Regions from separate parts of the Roseibium sp. M-1 genome, predicted to be linked through region 2. Evidence: predicted binding sites of a transcription regulator. Region 2 holds the regulator's gene; each other region holds the start of a gene.
The links. The regulator PhoB, encoded in region 2, activates phosphate uptake and scavenging genes when phosphate is short. The targets are predictions, from matches to a motif close to TGTCATNNANCTGTCAT.
Positions count from the first base shown of each region.

Region 1 (3,110 bases), 2.0 Mb from region 2:
ATTTCCTCAAGCATAAAGGCCGGCGATGGTTTCCTCGCCGATGGCAAAGGCGGTGGAGGCGCCGCAACCTGCCGTGACGACCACAATGCGGGTTGCGTCGTCCGGGCTGTCCGTGAAGCGCCAGCGATCCCGGGCGGAGGCATAGGTGCCGATCCAGGTTTCGGTGATGTCGTAGGGACCGACATCCAGAACAGTGTCCATCTCGGACAGGATCAGGTCGTTCACGCCCTTTTCGATAAACGGGTCCGGTGTCGGGCCATAATGGTGGCTGTCACCGACGACCAGACTGCCGTCGGCGGACTGAACCACGATGAGATGGATGCCGTTGTCGCGAAGCGGCCGCATCTCCCTGTCGAGCCGGGCCTTCAACGCGTCGGCTTCGGGAAGTTCGGCATAACCAAGATAGCGGGCGAGACCGAGATCCGACATGACAGTGGTGCCGAGATTGAACGGTCGCTTCGACTGGATACGCAGCATCTGCAGTTTACAGCGGGTGGTCTCGTAGGCAGAGATCCGGCTGGAGAACAGCGTGGTTGCATCGTCGCCCGGACAGACGATCACTGCTTCGGCATGGAGATTTCCACGCGAGGTTTCCAGCCTGGGTGTCGCGATTGAATTGACGCTGGTCTGCCAATGGAAATCGACATTCAGTGTCTCCGCCAGCCAGGTCGCGATCCTGGGCAGGGCATCGCGCGATTCCACCCGGACCTCCAGCGGCGAATAAAGCGCCGAGGTGATCGCATCCCTGCGCAGCGCAGGAACTTTTCCCATTGCTTCCGCGGCGGTGAGGCGGCGGCAATGTTCCCCCATTTCGGTCTTCAAGAATGCGTCGATGACGGCTTCCGATTCCGGCAGCCGTGCCGTCATGGTCAGTCCTTCCTGGAGCAGCGGGATCCGGGCGGCCTTTGCAATCTCGGACCAGACCTGCCGGCTGCGACAGGCCATCTGCCAACAGTCTCCGGCCTGCTGGCCGGTGACCGTAACGAAGCCGAAATTGCGGATTGAAGCGCCGTTGGCCAGGCTGTCGCGGTCGATTACGACGACCTTCTTGCCAAGCCTTGCGGCTGCCAGGGCATGGGCGAGGCCGACAATGCCCGCGCCGACAACCGCAAGGTCATAGGATTTCTTTGTCATTCAGGTCTGTCCAAAGCCGGCCGGAGCCTTTCAAACTCTATGGCAAGCCCTCGTCGCATACGACAGTATCGGGCCCGATGAAGGCGCTAGAAAGTCCGGCCAGAAAGTCCGACCAGAAACTCCCGCCAGAAAACACGGGAATTCTGACAGGTCGATGAAAATTCTCAATGTATAGCTTTTTGTTATCGAATTGGAGCCGGCAACTTCAGGCATCACTCTGCAGACAGTTGCGGAACGCTTCGATGGCGGCGACGTTTGCCATGTCCTTCTGCCAGACTGCGTAATGGTTTGCACCGAGCGCGGGATCGGCGATCTGAACAGGGACCAGTCCGTCTCGTTCCGATATTTCCGCTTCGAGTGCGACGCCGGAACCGGTGCCTGAACGCACAAGGCTGGCAATGGAGCCCCAGGAGCCGAGGGCGAGCACCGTGTTGGTCCTTATCCCGGCGACCATGGCCGCGGCATCGAAAATCCTGCGGGTGCCCGAGCTTCCTTCCCGCTGAAGCAGGGGCAGCCTGGCGACATCCGCCCAATCCGCCTGATCTTTCCGGGTGAGTGGATGCTCCGGCCGGACGGCGAGGACGATGCGGGTCCTCACAATCAGTTCGCCTTCCAGGCCGGCCGGGATTTCCTTGCCGGTGATGAAGCCGATATCGATGTCGCCGTCTTCGATGAGGTCAACGATATCCTGGCTTGCGAGAGCCCGCGCCTCGATGGCGATGTCCGGGTGCCGCGCCATGAAGGACGAAATGCGCGGGATCGCCAGCTGGTAGGTGGAGTAGCCGATCCGCAGCTCGCCGGAAGCCAGCATGCGTTTGTGGGAAAGTTCCGTCTCCAGATCGCCCGCCAGCGCCAGCACGGCCCTTATGCGGGGCAACAGCTGTTGAAGGGCCGGTGTTGCGGCGACCGAATAGCCGGATTTGGCAAGAAGCTTGACCTTGAACCGGCTTTCCAGGCCTTGCACATGGTTGGAAATCGACGGCTGGGAGACGCCGATTTCCTTCGCGGCCGCCGAAAAACTGCCCGTGCGCACGACCGCCTCCAGTGCACGCAATTGCGCCAGGCTGAGATTGCCTGCCGGTCGAGGTGGTTCCTTCGCCAATTGTGTCAGCCCGTCAGGTCGGCAATGGGCGCGCGGCAGGTTCCCGTCTCTTCTAGATAACGGGCGACGCGCAGGGCCAGATCCTCGCGCCACGCAGGCGCGATCACCTGGACACCGATGGGCAGCTTCGCGCCGTCCAGCCAGACCGGGACCGTGACGGCGGGCAGGCCGATATAAGAGATCGGCTGGGTAAAGAGGCCGATATTCGGCCGAGCCGGCATGGTCTCGCCATTGATCGTGAAGGTCTTGGTGCCCGACGGCAGGGCGGTGAAGGGCGTTGCCGGGGCCAGCAGGATATCGACCTCCTCGAAAATCTTGCGGAAGAGATCGCGGAACCAGCTGCGGAAGCGCTGGGCCTGCTGCACCCAGACGGCGGGCACCATCGTCCCTGCCAGAAATCGGTCGCGGGTTTCCGGGTCGAAATCCTGCGGTCGTTCCCGTATGCGGTTGAAATGCAGGGTCGAGCCCTCCGCCGCTGTTATGACATAGGCTGCCGCCCTGGCGCGCGCTGCTTCCGGAATGTCGATCTCCAGGCCGGCGCCGAGCGCCTTGGCGACCAGGTCGACTGCGTTCAGGGCTTCCGGCAGGGCCTTCTCCTTGAAATAGCCGCCGGCAACCGCAATGCGCAGCTGGCCGATGCCTTCGTGGAGGCGGAGACGGGTTTCAAGCTCCGGGTGGTCCGCCTTGGCTGGGTCTTTGGGATCGTGCCCCTGCAGCACGTCGAAGATCAGTGCCAGATCCTCGGCCGAGCGGGTGAGGGGGCCGAGATGATCGAGGCTGCCGACAAAGGGATAGGTGCCTGCCCGGCTGAGGCGGCCATAGGTGGGCTTCAAGCCGAAGAGGCCGCAGAAGGAGGCCGGCACGCGAATGGAGC
Region 1 is NZ_CM137257.1:313,226-316,335, forward strand. Features, by position in the region: gene ACX3M4_RS01560 (TIGR03364 family FAD-dependent oxidoreductase) at 7-1,134, opposite strand; gene ACX3M4_RS01565 (LysR family transcriptional regulator) at 1,340-2,236, opposite strand; gene ACX3M4_RS01570 (AtzE family amidohydrolase) at 2,242-3,110, opposite strand, start outside.
Region 1: ACX3M4_RS01560 (TIGR03364 family FAD-dependent oxidoreductase) is a predicted target of PhoB. The motif match lies at 1,278-1,294, and genes of this name have one in related genera.

Region 2 (3,110 bases):
GAGCGGCCGAACTAAAGGGTGCGGCGATGAGTTGGACGAACGAACGGGTTGAGCTTCTGAAAAAGCTTTGGGGCGAAGGCTTGAGCGCCAGCCAGATTGCAGGCGAGCTGGGTGGAGTGACCCGCAACGCCGTGATCGGCAAGGTGCACCGGCTGGGTCTGTCCGGCCGCGCCAAATCCTCCACAACCAGCGCCAAGCCGCGCCGGGCTCGCCCGGCGACCGGTGCGCCGAGCGCTGCACCGAAGAAACCGTCCTCCCAGCCGCAGTCCATCGGCGCGACGGCCCTCAAGGCCGACTTCGCTCCGGCGCCTGCCGTCGAAGCCAAACCGCGTGTCGAGCCGATCGCGGAGCTGGTGCCGATCTCGCAACGGGCCACGATCCTGACCCTGACCGAGCGGACCTGCAAATGGCCGATCGGCGATCCGGCAACCGACGACTTCTATTTCTGCGGCCGCCAGTCCGATGCGGGCGTGCCCTATTGCGCTCATCACTGCAAAATCGCCTACCAGCCCGTCGCCGACCGCCGCCGCGACCGCAAGACGATGGCCCAGGCCGGCTGAGTGCCGTCTGACAGTCCAGCTCATGAAAAGCCCGCCAAATCGGCGGGCTTTTTTTTAGGATTGCGTAACCCTTTCCGCGTCATCCCGGCCAAGCGAAGCGCGAGCCGGGACCGGGGAGCCAAAAACCTTAGCCGTCAAGCCGATTTTCCAAATACCTCCTTGGGCACACCGGTCCCGGATCTTCGCTTCGCTGCGTCCGGGATGACCAACGAGAGGTAGGTACAAAAAAGCCCGCCTTTCCGGCGGGCTCAATCATTTTGAAGCTCAACGGGGGTTTAGACGGTCGCGGTGAACTGGTCGTTGAAGGCGTAGCCGGCACCGCGAACGGTGCGGATCGGGTCCTTGGCCTTGCCCTTGTTCAGCGCCTTGCGCAGGCGGCCGACATGAACGTCGACCGTGCGTTCGTCCACATAGACATCGTGCCCCCAGACACCGTCCAGAAGCTGCTCGCGCGAGAATACACGGCCTGGCGAAGTCATCAGGAATTCCAGCAGCCGGAACTCGGTCGGGCCCAGGTGGATTTCCTTGGTGCTGCGGCGGACGCGGTGCGTTTCCCGGTCGAGTTCGATATCGCCGGACCGCAGCATGGTCGACACCACTTCGGGGCTTGCCCGGCGCAGGATGGCACGCACGCGGGCCATCAGTTCGGGGACAGAGAAAGGCTTGACGACATAGTCGTCGGCACCTGTCGACAGGCCGCGGATGCGCTCGGCTTCTTCGCCGCGTGCGGTCAGCATGATGACCGGCAGGCGCTCGGTACCTTCCCGCGCCCTCAGGCGGCGGCACAGTTCGATGCCGGAGAGGCCCGGCAGCATCCAGTCAAGCAGCAGCAGGTCCGGCACGCTTTCGCGCAGGCGGATCTCCGCCTCGTCTCCCCGGGCACAAGCCTCGACCGAGTATCCTTCTGCTTCCAAATTGTATCTCAAAAGAAGGCTGAGCGGTTCTTCGTCTTCAACGATGAGCACCTTCGGCATACATCTCGCTCCAATTTCCGCAGCCGGCGCTCCGGCGCCGGCCGTATCGATTTCCGCTTCTGCAAGGCTGGCGGTTAGACGGCGCCGGTCTCGTCGACCTTGGCCCGGTCTTCCGGCAGACGCTCGCCGGTGACCATGTAATAGACGTTCTCCGCGATGTTGGTCGCATGATCGCCGATGCGCTCGATGTTCTTGGCGCAAAACAGCAGATGAACGCACTGGGTGATCACCCGCGGATCTTCCATCATGTAGGTGAGCAGTTCGCGGAAGATGGACGTGTAGATCGCATCAACTTCGGCGTCAGCTTCCTGCACGCGGCGGGCAGCCTCCGCATCCTTGCGCGCATAGGCGTCCAGAACCTGTTTCAGCTGCGACAGGGCAAGCTCGGTCATATGCTCCACACCGATGGCGAGCTTCTTCGACTGCAGGTCGCTGTCGATGGCAATGACGCGTTTGGCAACGTTCTTGGCAAGGTCACCGACCCGTTCCAGGTCGTTGGCAATGCGCGTCGCAGCGGTGATTTCACGCAGATCCTGGCCCATCGGCTGGCGGCGGGCGATCAGCTCGATCAGCTTGACTTCGACCTCATGATAGAGATCGTCCAGGCGCCGGTCGCTCTTGATCGTCGCCCTGGCAAGCTCGGTGTCCTGCGACACCAGAGCCGACACGGCATCTGCGAAAGCTTGCTCGGCCAGGCCGCCCATTTCGGCAACCTTGCCGGCCATTTCCCTCAGTTCCTCGTCATAGGACGAGACGATGTGTTCAGACATCCAGTGTCCCCTTCAGAATTCTTTAAAAATGCCTAGCCGAAGCGGCCGGTAATGTAGTCCTGCGTACGCTTGTCCTTCGGATTGGTAAAGATGTCCTCCGTCGGACCTTCCTCAACCAGAATGCCGAGGTGAAAGAAGGCGGTACGCTGCGACACGCGGGCTGCCTGCTGCATGGAGTGGGTGACGATCACGATTGTGAAATTCTCGCGCAACTCGTCGATCAGTTCCTCAACCTTGGCGGTGGCGATCGGATCGAGGGCCGAACAGGGCTCGTCCATGAGGATCACTTCCGGGCTGACAGCAATCGCACGGGCGATGCACAGGCGCTGTTGCTGGCCGCCGGACATGCCGGTGCCCGGCTCGTCGAGACGGTTCTTCACTTCTTCCCAGAGGCCGGCCTTCTGCAGGCTGGACGCAACGATCTCGTCGAGCTCGGTCTTGTTGCGGGCAAGGCCGTGTATGCGCGGGCCATAGGCGACGTTGTCGTAGATCGACTTCGGGAACGGGTTCGGCTTCTGGAACACCATGCCCACCTTGGCACGAAGTTGCACCGGATCGACCTTCGGATCGTAGATATCCTCGCCGTCGATCTTGATCGAGCCTTCGACACGGCAGATGTCGATTGTGTCGTTCATGCGGTTGATGGTGCGCAGGAAGGTCGACTTGCCACAGCCGGACGGACCGATGAAGGCGGTCACCGAGCGCGGCTTGATTTCGATGTCCACGTCCTTGATGGCGTGCGTGTCGCCGTAATAGACCTGAACCTTGGTGGCGGAAATCTTGCTGTCGGTCATCGTCTTCGCCTG
Region 2 is NZ_CM137257.1:2,265,684-2,268,793, forward strand. Features, by position in the region: gene ACX3M4_RS10245 (GcrA family cell cycle regulator) at 27-560, shown strand; gene phoB (phosphate regulon transcriptional regulator PhoB) at 836-1,534, opposite strand; gene phoU (phosphate signaling complex protein PhoU) at 1,609-2,304, opposite strand; gene pstB (phosphate ABC transporter ATP-binding protein PstB) at 2,337-3,110, opposite strand, start outside.

Region 3 (3,110 bases), 2.5 Mb from region 2:
CCGGCACCACTGTCGAATTCCGGTGCTTGACCCGATCTGTAGCCGTTCAGATACGCATACCTGTAGAACTGGGAGGCCTCCCAGTAGCTGCGCCCAACCTGAACCGCGCACCAGTAGTCGTCATAACCTGCGTCATTGTATTTGTGCGGATAAGCGATGATCAGGATCGGTTCGTTGCCGAGCTGGTTCAACTCATCAGCAGCATTCAGGAGCAAATTTCCCAAGGCCGCAGCCGCGGCTGGATCCTTAATGTGATTGTTGGAGCTGTCTGGCATCTGGCTATCGCATAAATGAAAAGATTGTAGCCTTCGGCCATGGCCGAAGGCTATCGGATCGGCATGTCATCGGAAAAACATGAAGAATACAATGTGGAAGTGGGGCTTCAGATAATGTGTCCACTCCCGCGTCTCTGCAGCTCGAAACCTTCACTCTTCTGGCTGCAGACGCGCTTAACACCTTGCTTGTGTGTCCCTCAAAACGCCGCCGGATAGAGGCCGCCGTCCATGAGGATGTTCTGGCCGGTGATGTAGCCAGCGTGACGTGAACACAGGAAGGCGCAAGTCTGGCCGAATTCCTCTGCCGTGCCGAAGCGCCGGGCGGGGATCTCCGCCGTCTGGGCGGCGCGCACGTCTTCCACGCTCCGGCCGGACTGGCTGGCGGTCCGCTCGAAACCGCCCTTCAGCCGGTCGGTGTCCATCTTGCCGGGCAGGAGATTGTTGATGGTGATGCCGTGCGGCGCAAGCTGACGGCAGACACCGGCGAGAAAGGCTGTCAGGCCGGCCCGGGCGCCGCTGGAAAGATCCAGCCCCTCGATCGGCATCTTCACCGACATCGACGTGATGTTGACGATGCGGCCGAAGCCGCGAGCCTTCATGCCCGGCACCACGGCCTGGATCAGCTCCACGGGCGTCACGAAATTCTGGATTGCCCCTTCCAGCAGTGCCGCCCGGTCGAGTTCGCTGAAGTCCCTGCGCGGCGGGCCGCCATTGTTGTTGACGAGGATGTCCGGATCCGGACAGGCCGACAGCAGGGCGTCCTGGCCGGCCATGGTCGAGACATCCGCGACGACTGCGGTCACCGCGACGCCGAAACGGGTTTCCAGATCCGCCCTGGCGGCATCCAGAACGGCTTCGTTGCGCCCGTTGAGGACGATGTCGCAGCCCGCTTCCGCCAGTGCTTGCGCGCAGCCCCGGCCGAGGCCGCGGCTCGACGCGCAAATGATTGCTTTCCTGCCCTTGAGACCAAGGTCCATGGACGATCTCCTTCGAATTGTTTCGCGTCTATGTGGCCGCCGGCAGGAGACCCTGTCAAACCCTGTTACGGCGATTGCGGAACTGCTGCCGAGGAGATGCGGCATCCCCGCGATCGTCACGTCAAAGCATAAGGGAAAGCCTTGTCCCGCCCATTAAGGATGATCGGGGAAAACAACCGCAGATTAGGAAGACGGCTCATTTGTCATAATAGTGATACTTGAATCGCGTCTATAGCGCTCCAACGAGACATTGGAGAAGTGCTATGTCTACCGCAGAGGCATCGCGGCATTACCGGGCCTTGTTCATTTCGGACGTTCATCTGGGCACGCGCGGATGCCAGGCCGAGCTCTTGCTCGACTTTCTGAAGGACAACGATGCCGAGACGATTTACCTGGTCGGCGACATCGCCGACGGCTGGCGCCTGAAGCGCTCGTGGTACTGGCCGCAGCTGCATAACGACGTGGTGCAGAAGATCCTCCGCAAGGGCCGCAAGGGTGCGCGGGTGATCTATATTCCGGGCAATCACGACGAGTTTCTGCGCAATTTCCTCGGCACTCATTTCGGCGGCGTCGAGGTGACGGACAGCATCATTCACGAAGCGGCCAACGGAAAGCGCTATCTGGTGATCCACGGCGACCAGTTCGACGTGGTCATCCGCCACGCCAAGTGGCTCGCCTTCTTCGGCGACAAGGCTTATGTCACCGCGCTCAACATCAATACCGTTCTCAACGCCGTCCGCCGCCGTCTTGGCCTGACCTACTGGTCGCTGTCGGCCTGGGCGAAGCTGAAGGTGAAGAACGCAGTCAGCTTCATCGGCCGGTTCGAGGAAGCGCTCTCCGACGAAGCGCGCCGCCAGGGTGTGGACGGCGTCATCTGCGGGCATATTCATCATGCCGCCGATCGCGATATGAATGGTATTCACTACATCAATACCGGTGACTGGGTGGAAAGCTGCACTGCGGTTGCCGAGCACCACGATGGAACCTTTGAGGTGATCCGATGGGTGGACCACACGCAGGAAACACTCGTGCCGGCGAAATCCCGGGAAACTCCGGTCGCCGCATGAGCTCCATTCTGATTGTCACGGATGCCTGGCATCCCCAGATCAACGGTGTCGTTCGCTCTCTGGAACGCACGGCGGAAGAGCTGCAGGCCATCGGCGTACGCATGGAATTCCTGTCGCCACAGGAATTCAGAACGCTGCCCTGTCCAACCTATCCGGAAATCCGCCTCTCCCTGACCCATCGCGGCATCGTCCGACGCAAGATCGAGGACCGTGCCTGCGAGCACCTGCACATTGCCACGGAAGGTCCTTTGGGCCTGCTGGCGGCGAGCGTTGCGAAGAAGGCGGGCATTCCCTTCACCACCAGCTATCACACCCGGTTTCCGGAATACGTGTCGGCGCGGCTGCCCATACCGCTCACCTGGTCCTACAGCTGGCTGCGCCGCTTCCACAATGGGGGCAGCGGCTGCATGGTGGCGACACGTTCGCTGGAACAGGACCTGCGTGCCCGCGGCTTCACCAACCTGATGCGCTGGTCGCGCGGCGTCGATGAAGACCTCTTCCGGCCCTATGAAGGCTCGGTGCTGCCGGCCGATCTGCCGCGGCCGGTCTTCATGTATGTGGGCCGGGTGGCCATCGAGAAGAACATCAAGGCCTTTCTCGATCTGGACCTGCCCGGATCGAAGGTTGTGGTCGGTGGCGGACCACAGCTGGACAGCCTGCGCCGGGACTATCCGTCCGTGCATTTTACCGGCTCGAAGGTCGGCGAGGATCTCGCCCGGCATTATTCGGCCGGCGATGTCTTCGTCTTTCCCTCGCTCACCGACACCTTCGGCAACGTCATGCTGGAAGCG
Region 3 is NZ_CM137257.1:6,369,763-6,372,872, forward strand. Features, by position in the region: gene ACX3M4_RS28705 (hypothetical protein) at 1-275, opposite strand, end outside; gene ACX3M4_RS28710 (SDR family oxidoreductase) at 473-1,252, opposite strand; gene ACX3M4_RS28715 (UDP-2,3-diacylglucosamine diphosphatase) at 1,516-2,319, shown strand; gene ACX3M4_RS28720 (glycosyltransferase family 4 protein) at 2,316-3,110, shown strand, end outside.
Region 3: ACX3M4_RS28715 (UDP-2,3-diacylglucosamine diphosphatase) is a predicted target of PhoB. The motif match lies at 1,454-1,470, and genes of this name have one in related genera.

Region 4 (3,110 bases), 2.1 Mb from region 2:
TTCAAGGACGGTGTGACAGTGGAACAGATGCGCGATCCGGAGCGTGAAATCCTGGATTTCGCTTCCGAGGAAATAGTGCGCAATCCGGGCGGCACCTGCGACAGGCAGATCGAATCGCGCCTCAAGGCGATGAAATAGTCCTTCGATCTTAAGCATGCGGAAATGAAAAGCGGTCCCAGGCAGCAAGATTACAAATTTTTCAGATAAACCGGCTTGTGCTTGGGTCCGTATTTACCCATATGTTGAGGGAGTTGTGCTACATGTACTGTTACATGAGCATTTCGATCTAGAAGGGGATTTCCACGACCATGTCGACCTTTGACCGTCAATCACAAGGCGCGTATTCCGTCGCTGGCGCACGCGCCCAGGCCGGCATCGATCAGGGCCTCCGGTCCTATATGCTTGGTGTCTACAACTACATGACCATCGGCCTTGCGCTGACCGGGTTCCTGGCGCTCGCAACCGTCATGCTGGCCACCACCACCGACCCGAACGCCGCCGTCGCCAGCCTCGGCAATGGCCGCATGCTGACCCAGCTGGGCGTCGCCATCTATGGCAGCCCGCTGAAATGGGTCGTCATGCTCGCGCCGCTTGGCATGGTGATGTGGCTGTCTTTCCGCATCCAGTCCATGAGTGCCGGTGGCGCCCGGGTCCTGTTCCTGGTCTATGCCGCTGTAATGGGCATCTCCCTGTCCTCGATCTTCCTGGTCTACACACCGGGCTCGATCGCGCAGGTCTTCTTCATTACTGCCGCCGCCTTTGGCTCCCTCAGCCTCTTCGGCTACACCACCAAGAAGGACCTGTCCGGTTGGGGCTCGTTCCTGTTCATGGGGCTGATCGGCATCGTCATCGCGTCCATCGTCAACATTTTCATGGCGTCGTCCGCCCTGCAATTCGCCATTTCCGTAATTGGCGTCCTGGTGTTCGCCGGCCTGACGGCTTACGACACCCAGCAGATCAAGGAAATGTACTATGAAGGCGACAGCGGTGAAGTCGCGACCAAGAAGTCTGTGATGGGCGCCCTGCGTCTTTACCTCGACTTCATCAACATGTTCCTCATGCTGCTGCAGCTGTTCGGCAACCGCGAATAAGCTTCCGGCATCCCGACGAAAATGCGAAAGCCCGGCTCTGCCGGGCATTTTGTTTGGTCCTACGAGGAATGCACGCGCAGGCACAGCAAGCAATCTGACGGGCACCACGTCACGATCGCACGGCTGCTCCGGTCAAACCTCGACCACGCGCAGGTGTTTCTTCTTTTCCAGCACACGCAGGACCTGGGCAAGGTCATGCCCGCGCTTCAGGATCATGCCGCCGGTCGCCACCACCGCGTAGGCCCCCTGGCGCCGGGAGAGCTTCGGATCCTTCTCGATCCGGTAGAGCGGCATCTCGGACGATCTGCGGAAAACGGAAAAGACGGCCCGGTCCTTCAAAAGGTCGATGGCATAGTCTCGCCATTCGCCATCGGCGACCATGCGTCCGTAGAGCCTGAGGATCGTATCCAGTTCGCGCCGGTTGAAGGCAACAATCGGTTTGGGAGGGGGAGCCGCTTGGCTGTGCGGCAGCGGGCCCAGGCCCGTGCCGCGCTGAAACGCGCTTTCGTCGGCTTCGCTCATTCCGCCTCCATTCCGTTCGCGGTTTCGCTGCAGACAGGGAATCGCTTGGCAACGATGCCTGTCACCTCCCTGTCATGATGCGTCTCCTTTTGCCGGAATGGCAAGCCCGCAACGTCATATTGAGCAATCCCGGCGATTTTCTCCGTATTTTTGACGGTAAATTATCTGGGGGAAACATTAAAAACGGACGCTACGGCAGTTTGCCCAGAAAGAAAGCCCAAATTTCCTTGAAATTGCCGCATTCCAGCCCTTGGCAAGCCATTTTGGGCACCCATATTCCTAACATACCTTGATGGGTATGACCGGTAGAAATCACGGAATGCATTAGCCCCCCAGCCCCCCGGGGTTTTTACAGGTCAACCAGATTTAATGAGTCAAACATCAAGGCAACTGAAGGGCCGGCTTTATGCCGGCCCTTTTCATTTGGGCCACAGGTGCCTCCTCGGCAAATCTTCCAGTCCCGCCGGAACGCAGCGTTACTTTTCAGCACACCCCACACGATTGCCCCTTTTCCAAACGGGCGCTTGATGTATCCTTTTCAGCAGGATGACTACGGACCTGATCGATCTGCGCGCGGCCCGGACCGCGGATTGCGATGCCCTTGCCGGCATTCACAGCGAAGCCTGGCTTGGCGCCTACCGGGGCGTTTTGCATGGTGTCGACCTGCAGAAAATGATCTCCCGCCGGGGCACCAGCTGGTGGCGCGGCGCGCTTGCCCGCGGTGTCGATATCAAGATCCTTTCCATTGCCGACGTGCCCGCCGGCTACGCCACCTATGGCCCCTGCCGCCTGCGCAACACAGGCATGGAGGGCGAGGTCTACGAGCTTTACCTGAAACCGGAATACCAGGGCCTCGGCTTCGGCCGGCTGCTGTTCAACAATGTGCGCGAGACGCTGGCGGCGAAAAACCTCTCCGGCGTTGCGGTCCAGGTCTTGAGCGACAATGACCCGGCCCGGGCCTTCTACAAGGCCGTCGGCGGCCGCCTGGCGGCAAAATCCTGGTACAGGCTGGGCGGCCGGCGGATGGAACTGTCCATCTATACCTGGCCCCCTGCGCGATCCTGAACCGGCACGCGCCTGATACGGCAACCGAACTGAGGGCACGATCCAGACCTAGAGCCCGTCGCGAAAAAGTGGGTTCCGGTTTTTCGCAAAAAGACGTGCGTCAAAAATGAGATAAAGCGTGTCACGTGAATTCAAATGAACGCGACACGCTTTATACCAAAAAGTGTTGATTTTGACCCATCTGACCGCCTTTGGAGGCTTTTCGGCAAGGCGCGCGTCGCAGGGCGATGCGCGGCTATCGGACAAGACGTGCAACGCAGTCCGAGGAGCCTCCAAAGGCGGCCTCCGGTGGGCCATTTCCGCCCGCCGGACATCGTTGCACCGCTTGCCCGGTCAACCAGACCGCGCTACGCGATGCGCCTCGCCGACAACCGGAAATGACCCATCTGATGGGTCAAAATCAACACTCTTTGGTATTAGAGGCTAGCCCCG
Region 4 is NZ_CM137257.1:4,379,981-4,383,090, reverse strand. Features, by position in the region: gene ACX3M4_RS19895 (hypothetical protein) at 1-138, shown strand, start outside; gene ACX3M4_RS19890 (Bax inhibitor-1/YccA family protein) at 309-1,091, shown strand; gene ACX3M4_RS19885 (DUF2794 domain-containing protein) at 1,224-1,613, opposite strand; gene ACX3M4_RS19880 (GNAT family N-acetyltransferase) at 2,160-2,678, shown strand.
Region 4: ACX3M4_RS19885 (DUF2794 domain-containing protein) is a predicted target of PhoB. The motif match lies at 1,673-1,689, and genes of this name have one in related genera.